2 regions of the Hippea alviniae EP5-r genome follow, and region 2 is predicted to be linked to the other one. Evidence: riboswitches for the same ligand, from Rfam matches in the RefSeq annotation. Region 2 holds a riboswitch; the other holds the start of a gene.
The links. Region 2 has a riboswitch for fluoride ahead of G415_RS0106985 (respiratory chain complex I subunit 1 family protein). Riboswitches for the same ligand answer to the same signal wherever they lie in the genome.
Positions count from the first base shown of each region.

Region 1: it holds a riboswitch for fluoride, as region 2 does, so the genes downstream of both, G415_RS0105460 (dynamin family protein) here and G415_RS0106985 (respiratory chain complex I subunit 1 family protein) in region 2, are expected to answer to the same signal.

Region 1 is NZ_ATUV01000001.1:1,044,668-1,052,746, reverse strand. It holds gene G415_RS0105460 (dynamin family protein) at 1-1,477, opposite strand, end outside; fluoride riboswitch at 1,500-1,563, opposite strand; tRNA gene G415_RS0105455 (tRNA-Ile) at 1,669-1,745, shown strand; gene G415_RS10960 (Nif3-like dinuclear metal center hexameric protein) at 1,755-2,522, shown strand; gene G415_RS0105445 (zinc ribbon domain-containing protein) at 2,535-3,257, shown strand; gene G415_RS0105440 (ribonuclease HI family protein) at 3,247-3,771, shown strand; gene G415_RS0105435 (TAXI family TRAP transporter solute-binding subunit) at 3,865-4,878, shown strand; gene G415_RS0105430 (TRAP transporter permease) at 4,880-6,805, shown strand; gene G415_RS0105425 (ABC transporter permease) at 6,806-7,738, opposite strand; gene G415_RS0105420 (ABC transporter permease) at 7,728-8,079, opposite strand, start outside.
Region 2 is NZ_ATUV01000002.1:53,341-61,419, reverse strand. It holds gene trpB (tryptophan synthase subunit beta) at 1-224, opposite strand, end outside; gene G415_RS0107010 (phosphoribosylanthranilate isomerase) at 221-793, opposite strand; gene G415_RS0107005 (indole-3-glycerol phosphate synthase TrpC) at 783-1,520, opposite strand; gene trpD (anthranilate phosphoribosyltransferase) at 1,520-2,512, opposite strand; gene G415_RS0106995 (anthranilate synthase component II) at 2,505-3,080, opposite strand; gene G415_RS0106990 (anthranilate synthase component I family protein) at 3,064-4,464, opposite strand; fluoride riboswitch at 4,782-4,845, shown strand; gene G415_RS0106985 (respiratory chain complex I subunit 1 family protein) at 4,879-5,829, shown strand; gene G415_RS0106980 (hypothetical protein) at 5,826-6,461, shown strand; gene G415_RS0106975 (proton-conducting transporter transmembrane domain-containing protein) at 6,467-7,849, shown strand; gene G415_RS0106970 (hydrogenase large subunit) at 7,846-8,079, shown strand, end outside.

The DNA.
Region 1 (8,079 bases), on a different contig from region 2:
CAATGGTTGTATTTTTGATATGTTTCTGAGCTATCTTTTTGCCTATAAAAAACGGCAATTTTGTTCTGAAAGTTGTTGCAAATATGTTTAAAATGCCCATCTGGTCTTCCAGCATAAAGTAAAAATCGCTTTTCTGTGTTAATTTTTCCGTATCAACATAGGCGTTTAATTTAACATCAAAGATGGAAGATGCCGTATTTATAATCTCTTCTATTTTTGCATTTATTCTCTTTGCTAAATCTTCGTAAATTCTTTCAACCTTATCCGAGATTATATCTGACTGCTCTTTTCTCCATTCTGAGAATATCTCCATGATGTATCCATTCATTTTTTGCGTCATATAGTTTTCAAACTCTTCAGTGCTTAGTTTTTCTTTTGATTTTTCTTCAAAGTGTTTTTGCATTTTCTCTATAAGTGGAGGTAGTTGAGCTTCCTTTAGTTTCTCTATCTCTTCGTCTAACTCTTTATAGATTTTGTCTATTCGTTTATCTAAAATATACTCATACTCTTCTGCTTCATCTTTTACTGTTTTTATGAACCCATCAAACTTTTTAACCTTCTCTGTTAACTCTTCAATGGAGAGCTTTTGAGTCTCTTTTTGAAGCTTATAGGCTGTAAGCTCGTTGTTTATGTGTCTTAGAAGAGCATTTATTACGCTGATAGCTATTATATTCATTCTCTCTTTTGCTATAAACTCTTCCAATGACTCTTCAATCGCCTTTATTTTTGACTGCTTCAAAAGGTGAGAGTCTTTGTTGATTTTTGCCTTTAATGCGGTTTTGGCAGATATAGGGTAAATTCTTATATTATCGTTTTGTGTGCGCTCTTTTAATAAAGATTTGTTGAATTCAACTACTTCGTCGAGTTCGTCTTCGGAAACTATGTCTATCTTATTCAAGACAAAGAAAAACTTTTCAGTGTAAACCCTTACATTTTTTAAGAATTCAATCTCTGCTTCAGTTAATGGTGGGTCTGGACTCATAACAAATACAGCAGCATCGCAATAGGGCAAAAAACTCAAGGCAACATCGGTATTATGTTTAAACACGCTTCCTATACCCGGCGTGTCTATTATCCTTACGCCTTTTTTCAAATACTCCGACGGGTGAAATACATATACTTCTTTAACATTGAGCTTGTTTTTTGGGTTGTGCTTCTCTGTAACATACTTCTCTATCTCTTTTATATCTATTTCCCTTTCGCTGTTGTCTAAAAATTTAACTTTGGCTTTTTTTGTTGGAGAATATGAGATTATCGTTACAATTGAAGTTAAAGGTAAAATAGAAGATGGAACGATATTATCACCGAGTAGAGCGTTTATAAAAGTTGATTTACCTCTTTTAAACTGGCCTACAACAACAAGATTGAACTGTTCAGACTCAAGCTTATTTAAAGCTTTATCCAAAGCAGTGCTTTTAGGTGTTATCTCTTTAAGAGAATTTATCTCTTTTTTGAGTATATCTTTTATATTCTGCATGAATACACCCCCTACCACTTAGTTTTAGGTAGAGGTCATCATCCCGAAGGTGGGCTTTTAAGGCTGACCTCATAGCCTTTTAGTGCTGATAATATAAAAGAGAAAAGAAAAAATCAACAGAAGCATAAAACAAATTTTTGGTTGACAAAAGCTAAAGAATTTGTATAGTTAATCTTGCTTTTAGCTTGAAGGGGCCCATAGCTCAGTTGGCTAGAGCCACCGGCTCATAACCGGTTGGTCCCAGGTTCGAGTCCTGGTGGGCCCACCAACTTATTTAATGAGAGTAGAAGAGGTAGTAGGTTACTTAGAAGCATACTTCCCTTTAAGCCTTCAGGAAGGCTGGGATAACTCTGGCCTTCAAGTTTCCCCTAAGGATAATTCCATAAAAGGCATACTGTTAGCGTTAGATATAACAACAGGCACGATAGATGAAGCTGTTGAGTTTGGTTGTAATCTTATAATTGCCCATCATCCATTGATTTTCTCATCAACAAAGAAGATATTTAACCACTTCTATCCGTTCAATGTGGTTTATAAAGCCGTTGAGAACGGTATAGGGATTTATGCCTTTCATACCAATCTTGATATCGCAGAGGGCGGCTTAAACGATTATCTGTGTGATTTGCTTGATTTGAGAGATGTTCAGGTACTTCAGGAGCATAAGCCTTTAAGAGTTGGTGTTTTGGATAGGGATTATACACTTGATGAGTTCGCTAATTTTGTTAAGGAGAAACTCGGCGTTGATACGCTGAAGGTTATAGAAGCTGATGATAAACCTATAAGAAAAGTTGCAGTATGTTCTGGTAGTTGTATGGATTTGCTTAATGATATAAAAGAGCTTGATTTTGACCTGTTTTTGAGTGGGGATTTAAAACATCATATTGCCATTTTTGCTAAAGAGACGGGTATAAATGTAATTGATGCAACGCATTTTCATACAGAGAAATTCTCAAAAGAGATTTTATTCAAGTTGCTTAAAGATAAATTTGAAAATCTTAGAATTTTTATATCAAAAAGGGATGAATTGCCGTGGAAATACTTATAAGGAGGTGTCAATTTGAATCCAGACTTGAAAAAATTACTTGATATTCAACAGTACGATAAGGAGATAGCGTCCTTAGAAGCCGAATTAAAAAGGCTTGAGTCTAAAGAGGATAAGATTGTAGAAGTTGTTGAAACGAAGAAGGTTCAAATAGCTGATGCAAGAGAAGAGATTGAGGAAGTAAAGAAAGACATAGAAGAAAAAGAGAACCTTCTCGAAGAAACGATTGAAAATCTTAAAAAGTTGGAGATAAAACTGAGTGGCGTGTCAACTGAAAAGCAGATGCAAGCTGTAAATACTGAGATAGATATAGCAAAGACCAATAAAACTGTGTTGGAAGAGAAGTTAGAAACCTTAAAAGAAGAGCTTTCTTTGAAAGAAAAGGGGCTTAAGGAACTTGAAGATAGGTATGAGCAACTTCTTAAAACACTTGATGAGTATAGGAACAAGTTTGATAAAAGGAGAGAGGAAATTAATGAAAAGATAAAAGAAATAAACAAAACAAAAGAAGAATTGTTGCCAACTATTGATAAGAAAGTATTTAAAAAATATGAGAGAATCAATAGATGGGCTAAAGGAACGGCTATTGTTCCAGTAAGGCAGGAAGCCTGTTATGGCTGTTTTATGAAGCTTACACCACAGGTTTTGGCACTGCTTGAAGAGACTGATGAGATAGTCTATTGTCCAAACTGTGGAAGAATGCTCTATTTGGAAGAGATAGAGCTTGATGAAGATTAAAGGGTTTTTTGAAGAGCTTTTTAAAGAAGGCTCAATAGACGGGGTGCTTAAAAAGTACCCCGAACTCACCTTTGATGATGTAAAATCGTTTTTTGAAGAAGTTATAAACAGGTTTGATGATGAAGATAAGGTTGAGTTGTATGTTGATGGTGCATCGTCTGGAAATCCTGGGAGTGCTGGCATAGGAGTTGTAATCAAAAGTGGTGATAGGGTTTTGAAGAGCTTGTCTAAATCCATAGGTAAAACAACGAATAATGTGGCAGAGTACACAGCTCTTATTGTTGGTTTGAAAGAAGTATTGGATTTAGGAATAAAAAAAGTTTCTGTTTACAGTGATTCTGAGCTTGTTGTGAAGCAGGTAAACGGTATTTATCGTGTTAACAATGAGAGATTGAAAAAGCTCAAGTCTGAAATTGAAGACTTAAAATCCAAGTTTGATGAGTTCTCTATTACTCATGTTCCACGAGAGAAGAATAGATTTGCTGATAGACTTGCGAAAGAAGGATGTAAGTAATTTTTAATTTTTACTAAATCTTCTTTTATTTTCTTGACTTCTTTTCCTGTTTAAATAAAATTTTAGTTAGAAATTAAATTATGGAGGTGAACCATGTTTAAAAGAGTCGTGGTCTTTGTGAGTTTGGTGGCGTTTTTGATTGGTTTTGGGCTTCCCAACAAAGTATTCGCTAAAAAATATCGTAATTACATCATAGCCACAGCAACGCCAGGTGGGACTTATTATCCTGTGGGTGTTGCCATTGCAACATTGATAAATATTAAGCTTGCCAAGAAGGGCATAACAGCAACGGCAATTACATCTGCAGGAAGTGGTGAAAATATTCAGCTTCTAAAGAACAAAGAAGCAGATTTTGCTATTCTTCAAGGTCTGTTTGGCTCTATGGCTTACAACGGTAAGGGTTTGTATAAAGGAAAACCGCAAAGGTTTTTCTATGCTGTAACAGCTCTTTGGCCAAATGTTGAGCATTTCTCACTTCTTAAGAAGTATGTAAAAACTGGCAATATTATGGATTTAAAAGGTTTGCATGAGAGATTCTCAATAGGAAAAAGGGGTTCAGGAACAGAAGGTTCAGGAAAAACAATTCTTTCTGCTTTGGGTATAAGGGTTGGCAAGGATATCTATCCTGTTTATCTTGGCTATAATGCAAGCATAGATGCAATGATAAACGGTAGAATTGCCGGTGCAAATACACCAGCAGGGCCACCTGTTGCTGCTATAACAAGACTATTTGCCAAAATGGGTGCGGATAAAGTTGCTATACTCAATTTTACAGACGAGCAACTTAAAAAGATAGATTCAAAATACGATGTTTGGTTTAGGTATGTTATAAGGCCTGGAACATATCCTGGTCAGAATAAACCCATTTACACAATAGCTCAGCCGAACTTTTTGGCAGTGAGAAAAGGTATTCCACAGGAAGATGTTTATCTTATAGTAAAGACAATTTATGAAAACCTGCCTTTCTTAAGAAATATTCATAAAGCAACATACTATATGAGCTTGGATAATGCTATCAAAGGTCTTCCTGTTCCTTTGGCTGAAGGTGCTGCAAAATATTATGAAGAGAAGGGCTTGAAGATACCAAAGAAACTCATTGCAAAATAATATGGAAAAAAAGAAGAAAGAAGAGAACCTTGAGCTTATAGAATCAGAAGCTGGCTCTTCCATTCGCCTAAGAAACCCGGATAATCTGGGTTTCTTAGGTTTGCTTATTAAAGTAGCAAGCGTGTTTTTAGCTGTTTTTGCATTATGGTATAACAGCTTTGGTGTTATTTCAGAGCTTCATCAAAATGCTATATTCTTCTCAATTATTGGGTTTGTAGGATTTATTCTGTATCCACTCTCCAAAAAGAGAGCAAAACAGACGCTGCCTATTGATACATTTTTGGCATTTCTTGTTCTTGTAAGTGGTTTGTATATTGTGTTCTTTGAAAATACGATACATGCAAGGAATGAAGTGCTAATCTTAAGGGACATAATCATTGGCAGTATTGCTGTTGTTTTACTTATTGAACTTTCAAGAAGGGCTGCTGGTATAGTAATACCACTGCTTGCCATTCTGTTTTCTGCCTATGCCCTGTTTTTGGGCAAATTGATGCCGCCCGGTATGCTCAGTTTTAGGGGGATATTCTACTCAACATACATCTATCGCATGTATTTTACAAATGACGGTATATTTGGATATATTGCGACGATAGCTTCAACCTATGTGTATCTGTTTATTCTGTTTGCTGCTTTCTTTTTGAAGAGTGGGGCAGGGGATTTTATCATCGATATAGCAAAGGCTCTGCTTGGAAGGAGCGTTGGTGGGCCTGCTAAGGTTGCTGTTTTGGCAAGTGGTCTTATGGGCTCAATAACAGGGAGTTCTGTCGCAAATGTTGTTGGAACAGGTTCAATAACGATACCTTTGATGAAAAAGATAGGATTTAAACCAGAGTTTGCAGGTGGCGTTGAAACGGCTGCAAGTGTTGGTGGTCAGATGATGCCGCCGATAATGGGTGCAGGTGCTTTTATCATGGCTCAGTGGACTCAAATTCCTTACACAACAATCATAGGTAAGGCATTTATTCCGGCTCTGATGTATTATTTGGGTGTACTTTTAAATGTTCATATAAGGGCTAAAAAGAGTAACCTTAAGCCGTTGGATAGTGAAGATATACCATCTGTGAAAGAAGTTCTTAAAAAAGGATGGCATTTTCTCATTCCTTTGGCAGTTCTTGTATTTTTGCTTGTCAGTGGATATACGCCAACCTATGCTGCGATTATCAGTATAGTTGCCGTTGTTGTTTCAAGTTGGATAAGAAAAGAAACAAGAATGGGGCCAAAAGAGATAATAGATGCGATGATACTCGGCACAAGGAATATGGTTGGAACGGGCATACTTCTGCTTGTTGCAGGAATAATAGTGGGTATAATTACGCTTACCGGTTTAGGAATAACGCTGTCTATAATGGTAACATCTTTGACTTCGAACAGTATATTTTTGCTTTATCTGTTTACGGCGTTGGCTGCTCTGTTTTTAGGTATGGGTCTGCCTGTTACAGCTTCATATATTGTTCTTGCCATTTTGATTGCACCTGCTTTTAAGATGCTTGGAGTGGGAATCTTAGCTGCCAATATGGTTGTATTCTGGTTGGCAGAGACTGCAAATGTTACGCCACCTATAGCTTTGGCTGCCTTTGCTGCAAGTGGTATAGCTGGCTCAAAACCTGTTCCAACAGCTGTTGAAGGCTTTAAACTTGCCAAAGGATTGCTTTTAATTCCAATACTCTTTCTTTATACTGATTTACTTGCTGGATTTAATGTGCATGCATTAATTCCTATGATAAGTGGTCTGTTTGGTCTGTTTGGCTTTACGATTTTTCTTGAAGGGTATTGGGGCAAGCATCTAAATATATTTGAGAGAAGCCTGTTTCTTATTGCTGGTTTGCTTGCATACTATCCGAACTATGAAACAGATGCGATTGGTGTTGGTTTGGAGATAACCCTTTTTGTCTATTACTGGCTTGCTTCCAAGAAGCTAAAGAGCTGATTATTTCTCTTCTCTTACATAAGGGATACCAAGTTCCTTTGGTGGCTTTATATGGCGTGTCTTAACGATAATCGAGCTTATAACTATGACAATGAATGTTACGATGTATGGAAGCATGTTTAGAATTGCCGATGGGATTGTTGTGCCTGATGCTTGAAGTTGAAACTGAAGGGCGTTTATACCGCCAAATAGATAAGCTCCAAGTAGGGCTTTAATTGGGTCCCACATTGCGAATATGACTAATGCTATGGCTATCCAGCCTCTTCCTGCTGTTATGCCGTCAAGCCAAAATGGTGCATAGGCTGTTGTCAGATAAGCTCCACCTGCACCAGCAAGCAGACCACCAAAAAATGTCCATGTGTATCTAACCTTATAAACACTTATTCCCATAGCGTTTGATGCCTTTGCGTTCTCTCCAACAGCCCTTAGGTTTAATCCTATACTTGTTTTATAGAGTATAAACCACATAACGAACACCAACAAATACGATAAATACACGATTAAATCTTGTTTGAAAAATATGGGCCCTATAAATGGGATATTTGATAAAATTGGTATGCTCACCTGTGGGATTGTGTTGTTTATAGACATGTTTATCCACTTTTGGCCATAAAATGTTGTAAATCCAGAGCCGAAAATTGTTAAAGCAAGTCCACTAACTATCTGATTACCGCGCAGGGTTATAGAGATAAATGCATGAATTAAGGCTGAAATACCACCTGCCACTGTTCCAACGATGAAACCTATGTAGGGATTACCCGTTGAGTGTGCTGCTATGAAACCAAAAAAGGCACCGATTAGCATCATGCCTTCAACACCTAAGTTTAATATGCCAGACCTTTCTGCGAATATCTCTCCCAATGTTGGAAATAGAAGTATCGTGCCTGCTTTTACTGTATTTGCAAATAGTGTCGTGTATATATCATGTGCCATACTTTTTCCACCTTATCCTGTAATGTAAAAATATTTGAGCACCAACAAGGCTAAACAGCGTTATACTCTCTATTAGCCCGACTATGCCGTATGATACTCTCATTGAGATTTGAATGGAGTATCCGCCGCTTGAAAGACCGCCAAATAACAGGGATGCTATAATTGTTAGGATTGGGTCGAGATAGGCTATCCATGCAACTATTATTGAAGTATATCCATAATCTGCGCTTATTTTAACTTGAAGGAAGTGAATAATACCAGAGACTTCAACTATCCCTGCAAGGCCGGCTAAAGCGCCGCTTATAGCCATGCTTATCATTATGTTTCTATTGACATTTATA
Region 2 (8,079 bases):
TCTTCCCTTTTTATGAAAATTCTTGTGTTTAGAGATGAGCTTAAATTTTTTGCAAAATACAAGGGTGTTGGTCTTCCTGCATAATTTTTAAGATAGTTTTTAAGCTCTTCATTTGCCTTTTTATCCTTTTTAAACTCTCTAAACGCTTCTTCGAGCTCCTTTAAAACTCTAATTAAGGTTTCAGAGACGAATTGTCCGCCATATATTCCAAAATACCTTTTCATTCTTGACTCCTTACAAACTCCATAAATTTTCTCATCTTTTCAAAGTCCTTTTTGCCCGGATACGCTTCAACGCTGCTTACAAGATCAACACCATAAACTCCCATATCAATCAAAAGTTTTACATTTTCTATGCTTATTCCACCTGCAATAAAAAGCCTATCCTTAAATGGAAAACCCTTAATCAAATCAAAATCAAAAGATTTGCCACTTCCACCTATTGAGTCTGTAAACTTATCAAACAGCAACAGTCCATCGGTAACCTTTTCTGGTAGTTTATCCTTGATTCTATAAACCCTGATTCTTCTTTTTAAAAGACAGTCTTTGTAAACTTGAGCATAATCAAGACCACAGAAGTTCATTATCTCTTCAATCTCTTCGCAACTCTCATCAACAAACACTCCAACCGTCTTGACTTCTCCTTTGATTTTTTCGATTATCTCTCTTGCCTGCCTGTAATCTATAAACCGTTTGCTCTTTTTGTAAAAGACAAAACCAACAAAATCAACACCCAAATCTATCGAAGCCTTCACATCTTCATAATTCGTCATGCCACAGAACTTAACCTTCACCTTTTAGCTCCTTAAACTTCTCTTTTATGTTTTTGCTTTTTAAGAGTGTCTCTCCTATTAGAAACGCATCACAGTCGTTTTTCAAAAGCTCAATATCATTTCTTGTCTTTATGCCGCTTTCTGCAATTTTTATGCATGGAAAGTCTATTCTGTTAAGTAAAAACTTTGTTTTTTCAATAGATATCTCGAGTGTATCAAGGTTTCTTGAATTTACGCCAACGATTGACGATTTGAGTTTTTCAACCTTTTTTAAATCTTCTTCATCGAATATCTCAACAATTGCATCCATGCCAAGCGACAGAGTTGTATCGTAGAATTCTCTTAAGTTTTCAAAATCAACTATCCTTGCAATAAGCAGAATAAGGTCTGCACCCGATAAATAAGCCTTTAGAATTTGCTTCTCATCAATGATAAAATCCTTACAGAGCAAAGGTAGAAGGCTCTTTTCTTTGGCAGTCTTCAGCAGATTGAAGCTGCCGCCAAAGAATTTCTCATCTGTTAAAATGCTTATGGCTATAGCTTCTTCATTGTAAACTTTTATAATTTCGTCTAATTCTATATTTCGTATAAAACCTGCAGAAGGTGAGCGTGGCTTTATCTCTGCGATTATGTTTACTCTTTCTCTTTGAATCTTTAATTTGCGAATTTCTCCTTCTCTGTTTCCTGATAAGTCAAGCTTTTTTATCTCTTCTTTTTTTGATTCTATGATTTTATTTAGCAGGGACATCAGCTTCTCCTTAGACTGTTTAATTTCTCTAAAGCCTTGCCGTTTTTGATACTTTCCAAAGCGAGTTTAAACCCTTCTTTTGGCGTATCTGCAATACCTGAGATATAGAGTGAAAAACCTGCATTCAAAGAGATAATCTCAGAAAGCTTATCTCTTTTTCCTTCAAATGCTTCTGTTAGCATTTTTGCGTTTGTTTTTGCATCTTCTCCTTTGATATCCGTATAATCTGTGTGTATGCCAAAATCCAAAGGGTCAATCTCTATTTGTTTTATGATTCCGTCTCTTTTTATGAAGCAGATGCTTTTTGCGGATGGGCTTATCTCATCCATTCCATCGTAAGATGAAACAACCGCTATGTTATCTATGCCTAAATTTAGAGCTGCTTCAAAGATAGCTTCTGTAAAGTCAGTTGAGAATACGCCTATTAGCTGATTTTTTACAAAAAACGGATTTGCGAGTGGGCCTATAAGATTGAAAATTGTTCTGCGTTTTAGCTTTTTTCGGATTTGAGCAACATTTTTCGTTGCAGGGTGAAAATTCGGTGCAAAGAGAAATGCGAATTTGTTTTCGTAAAAGAACTTGATTGCTTTATCTTTGCTAAGAGTTGTTGGTATGCTTAATGCATCAAGTACATCTGCCGAGCCAGATTTTGAACTTACCGCCCTATTTCCGTGCTTTGCGACAGGAATAAACAGGCTGCATAAAATAGCCGATGCTGTTGAGATGTTGAATGTGTTTTTGCCGTCTCCACCTGTTCCGCAGGTATCCAATGCATTCTCTTCAATCTCTATGCCATCTGCATGCTCTCTTAGGGACAAAGCCGCAGCGTATATCTCATCTGCCGTCTCTTTTTTGTCTGCAAGCAGGCTTAAGAATTCTTTTGCCAACTCTTCATCTTCAACACCTTCAAGCAGTTTGTCGAATATGTTTTTTGTTAGCTCAAAACCTAAGTTTTCACCTTTTTTTAGCTTTTCGATAGCTTCTTTAATCATTTTTACACACCCCCTTTACAAAGTTTCTTATCAGTTCAAGGCCGAATTGACTTGCGTATGATTCTGGATGAAACTGAACGCCAAAAATTCTTAGCTTTCTGTGCTCTATGCCCATTATCTCGTTATCTGTTTGGGAAATTGAATTAACGATAAAATCACTTTTAATATCGTCAACGACTAAAGAGTGATACCTTGTAGCCTTGAAATTTTCTGGCAAATCTTTAAACAACAGGCTTTCTGTTTTTGTTAATATCACATCAACCTTGCCATGCATTATTCTTTTTGCTTTTCTTATCGTAAAATCAAAATAGTATCCTATCGCCTGTATTCCTAAGCAAACACCAAGAATCGGCAATTTTCCCTTGAAAAAGTCGATTATCTCAAGCGAAAGTAGAGAGTTTTTAGGGTGAGATGGGCCAGGTGATATGACAATGCCTTTTAGATTGTTTATATTTTTGACAGAGTTTAATTTCTCATCGTTTTTTACAACCTTTACATCGTCAAACAGCCCAAGATAGTGGTATAGGTTGTAAGTAAACGAATCATAGTTATCAATTAAGAGTATCACTGTTTATACCTCCTGCTTTTAGAAGTGCCTTTAGTTTGTTTATGGTTTCTAAATACTCGCTGTGTGGGTTGCTGTCATAAACTATGCCTGCACCAGCCTGCAGTTTAGCTGTGTTGTTTTCAAAAATGGCTGTTCTTATTGTGATTGCAAGGTCTAAATCACCATCAAACCCTATATAACCGACGCATCCGCCGTATGCTTCTCTTGGATGCTTTTCTATCTCGTCGATAATCTCTATCGCCCTTACCTTTGGTGCACCGCTTAAGGTTCCGGCTGGAAATGTGTTTGATACAACTTCTATTGGTGAAGTGTTTGTATCTAAATCTGCTTCAACATTTGAAGTTAAGTGGATTACGTGCGAGTAAACTTCAGGTTGCATAAACGATGTGACCGTAACGGCTGCGGGTTTTGAAACTCTCGCTAAATCGTTTCGGGCAAGGTCAACAAGCATTAGGTGTTCAGCTCTCTCTTTCTCGTCGTTAAACAGCTCCTTTTTGATTTTTTCTAAGTTTTCTCCTTTTGGCCTTGTGCCCGCTATAGGCCTTATTGTTGCTATTCTGTTTCTTATTCTTAGGTGTATCTCTGGTGATGAGCCGGCAAGATAAAAGTCCTTATATTTGAAGAAAAACATATAAGGCGATGGGTTTATTCTTCTTAGATTTCTGTAAAACTCAAAAGGATTAATATTTTCTGCCAAATAATAGTTGCTTAGAACAACCTGAATTGCTTCGCCTTCTTCTATTAGCTCTTTTACATGTTTTACGCTATTTTCGAACTCTTCTTGAGAAAACATGCTTCCTATTATTTTTGCTTTCGTCTGTTTGAAATAAGCGATATTTTTTGAACTTTTTTCTTTGAATTTTGCCTTGAAGTTTTTTAATTTCTCGGTTAGTGCTGAAAGGTTAAAGGCTAAAGTTTCATTCTTGTTGAATTCGTGAAACATGCCCAGATATAGCCTGTTTGTATAGTTGTCATAGACTAAAAATTCGTTTACTTCAAAAAAGACGCCGAAGTTTTTGGGTTTTTTGTTTAACGGTTTTCTTAAGACGTCGAACAGCTCAACAGCTTCAAAAGGAAAATAACCAACATAGCCACCCTTAAAACTGCCCAGATTCTCTGTTTGATAAACTTTGAGTTTTTTAAAACGTGCTAAATCTTGGCGTGTTTTTATTGTTATGTGAGAACCAAAAGAGAATCCGATAAACGAGAATCTGCTGTAGGTTTTGTCTTCTTTGGCACTCTCAAGTAGAAAAATTTTCTCTTCATCTAAGAGCTTTGCTAAAATCGATACAGGTGTATCAAGGTCGCCTTCAATCTCTTCATAAACCACGATGCCGTCAAATCCTTCGTTTAGTGCTTTTGAAATCTTCTCTTTTAAATCCATTTTAAACCTCCGCAAAATAAAAAAGGCCGTCTCCCTAAGGCAACTGCTTAGAAAGACGGCCTAAATAAAAAAACCGCCTTCCCAAGCAGTCCTGCTGGCTACCCTGCCAGCAAGCTGCCCAAGAAGACGGCTTTACTGTTTAATTAAAAAGGCAGGGTAGCCTTAGCTATCCTGCCACCACCAGTTATTTAGTATGGTATTTCTTTTTAGACTTAAGAACATAAACTCACTCATCATGCTTGCATACTACCATAAAAAATCTGGATGTCAAATTTTTGCTATTGACTGTATAGTTTATTTTTGTTATAAAGGTGCCACGATTTAAAGGCGGTGGAGTTCGCCTTTAATCGCTCTTCACGAGCCAATGACTCCTATCTGACCATATATAAAATATTGTTATTGAGAGGTGGCAAAATGTTGTTTGCCCTGAGTCTATTTCAGCTGTTGTATGTTATTATCCTTGCTCCACTTATAGCGGGTATATTCGCTAAACTTACCGAAAGGTATGAGTCCAAAGTTGGCCCTTCGATTTTTCAGCCCTATTACGATTTATTCAAGCTTTTTAGAAAACAGAGCGTTGTTCCAGAAGTTGCATCGCCTTTATTTCAGATTGTTCCTTATATTACATTCACTCTCTATCTGTTTTTGACTTTGGTTTTGCCTATTGTTACGGCTTTTCCTTTGACATTTGGGCCTGTTGTTGACTTTATTGGTGGTGGATTGGTTTTTGGCGCTATCGGGGTTTTAAAGAAACTCGCATCTTTAGATAGTAGAAGCAATTATGCTCATCTCGGTGTTTCAAGGGCATCATCTATAGGGGCTTTAGCCGAGCCTATACTGGTTTTGATATTTATCTCCTTCGGTGTTATATCTCATACCAATAACCCTTATGCCGTAAACAATGTTCTTCAAACATCAACTCATTGGTATCTTTCTTTGGTTCACTGGTTTGTTGTTTTTGCTTTCTTTATGGCTCTGTTGTTGGAAACAGGTAAGTTGCCTATAGAATCTCACTCCAATAATGAATTTGGAATGATAGATCAGGCAATAGAAATGGAGTATTCTGGCACAGAATTAGCTCTTATGAAATGGGGCGGGTATATAAAACAATTTTTACTTATGAGTGTATTCTTGAATGATTTTCTTGTTCCCTTTTGGGTTCCTATGAAGGTGAGCTTTATGGCCGTTTTGATTTACAGTCTCATACATTTGCTTAAAATGATAATTTTGACATTTATATTTGCAACTATTCAGTCAACTGTATCGAAATATAAATTGTTTAAAAATTTTGAGTATGTTGCTGTTGCGTTCTCGTTTGCCCTTCTTGCTATTGTTGTATTTTACACAACCGGAGGTTCGCTATGAAAGATGTATATCTAATTATTGGTTTTTTGCAAATTGTTCTTGTGATTTTTATGCAGTGGCAGGTTTATCTTAAAAAAATCATTATGACATTTGCTATATCTTCGATTTCTATAGCATTTTTTCTATTTGCTAATGGAGTGTATTTGAATAATACAAGTCTTTTGGTTTTAGCATTTCTAACAATTGCAGTAAGGGGCTTGTTTATTCCAGGCTATATGCTTAAAAAACTTAATTCTTATTACAAGGACAGAGAGCCAAAGCATGTGATACCGACAGCGGCTTCGATAATTATTTCTTTGTTGTTAGTTATTGTTGCTTATGTTCTATACAATTTCACTTTGTATGACATAACCTATGCGAAGGCAGGTTCCATCCCTATTGCTCTGATTCTTCAGGGTATATTTTTGATAATTTCAAGAAACAATGCTTTTGTTCAGCTTATAGGATACATGGTGATGGAAAATAGTCTTTTCTTATTTGCTGGCTATATGTTTCCAGAGCTTCCACTTATTATTGAAGGTGGAATACTCCTTGATTTGATAGGAATTGTAATGATTTCTGGAATAATAATGAGACTAAGGGAAAACTATGTTTCTGATATTTCCGAAGAATTTGAAGAGTTTAAGGGGTAAAAGCCATGAGATACTATTACCTTTTGCCAATGCTATTTCCTTTTTTGGCTTCTGTTGTATCTTTATCTAAGAGTGAGAGATTGAGTGAAGTTTTTACTGCTGTTTTTTCTTTAAGTAGTGTTTTATCTTCAGTGTTTTTACTCTTTGTTTTTCCTATTCACTCTAATTTTTTCTATATTGATGGTTTTTCAAAGATAATGTTGGTTGTTGTTTCCGTAGTGTATTTATCAACTGCTTTATTCTCCATTACTTATTTAAAGCATGTAGAGAAACCACTTTTGAGTAAGAGTTATTACTATATGTTTTTGAATCTATTTGTGCTTACTATGTTGTTTAGTGTTTCGCTTAATAATTTGGGTTTGCTGTGGGTAGGTATAGAAGCAACAACAATAACAAGTGCTTTGCTTGTGGCTATAGATAACGACGAAGCTTCGCTTGAGTCTTCGTGGAGATACATAATAGTCGTTTCTGTTGGTCTTGTTATGTCTTTAATTGGCGTTATGCTTATATATGCAGGTTCAAAAACGCTTTATATAACCAAACTTTTGATTACTTCTCCTGTTCATCCAAGACTTTTTGCTTTGGGAGCTGCTTTTACGGTTGCAGGCTTTGCAACAAAAGCAGGAATATTTCCTATGCATACATGGTTACCTGATGTGCATGGAAGGGCTATAGCACCTGTTAGTGCTATATTTTCCGGCGTTCTTTTGCCTGTTGCTCTATTTGGTGTTTATAGGATTATAGAGATATCTTGCTTTGTTGAGGGAGTGAAAGCGTTTGCGCTTGTGTTAGGGGTTTTAACGGTTGGGTTTGCTTCTGTTTTTCTTGTTTCTCAAAAGTTTTACAAGAGAATGTTTGCATACTCTTCTATGGAGAATATGGGAATGATACTTATAGGTTTGGCTCTGGGTAATAAATTTGCTCTTCTTGGAGCTGTTGTTCTCATTGTTGCTCATGCTTTCGCTAAATCTTCGGCTTTCTACACAACTGGTAACATATTATCCGTTTACAAGACAAGGGACATAACAGAAATAAGGGGGCTCTCAAAGGTAATGCCTATAGGCGCTTATAACCTTGTTCTGTCGTCTTTGGCCGTGACCGGAGCTCCACCTTTCGCAAATTTTGTTGGCGAAGCTTTGATTATATATGCGGTATATTTAAAATTTGGATTATTTCTGACTGTAGTTTTATCGGCGTTTTTAACCTTGTCCTTTTTTGCTGTGAATTACAAGGTCGTGAGAATGTCTTTTTCTATTTCCGATAGAAATTTCGAGAACAAAGATAATATGGCGCTGTTTATTCCTGTCTTGAATACTCTTCTTGCTTTTTTTGTTGTGTTTGCAGTTGGATTTATAAACACTTTGCTTGTTGGGGGAATGATAAAATGAGGCTCCTTGGAGTTATTGAGAAAGAAGGTAAAGAGTTTTTATTGCTACAAGAAGGTTATACTTTTTATGTTAAAAAAGCAGAAGAAGTGGAGCAGAGATTTGATAACTATTATGTGCTCAAGAATAGGGATTTGAAAATAGGCAATGAGGATAAGGAAGGTGAAGGTGTTTTTAATTTTAGATACGGTCCTGTTACAGCTGGTGTTGCAGAGGCTGGTATTTTTAATATA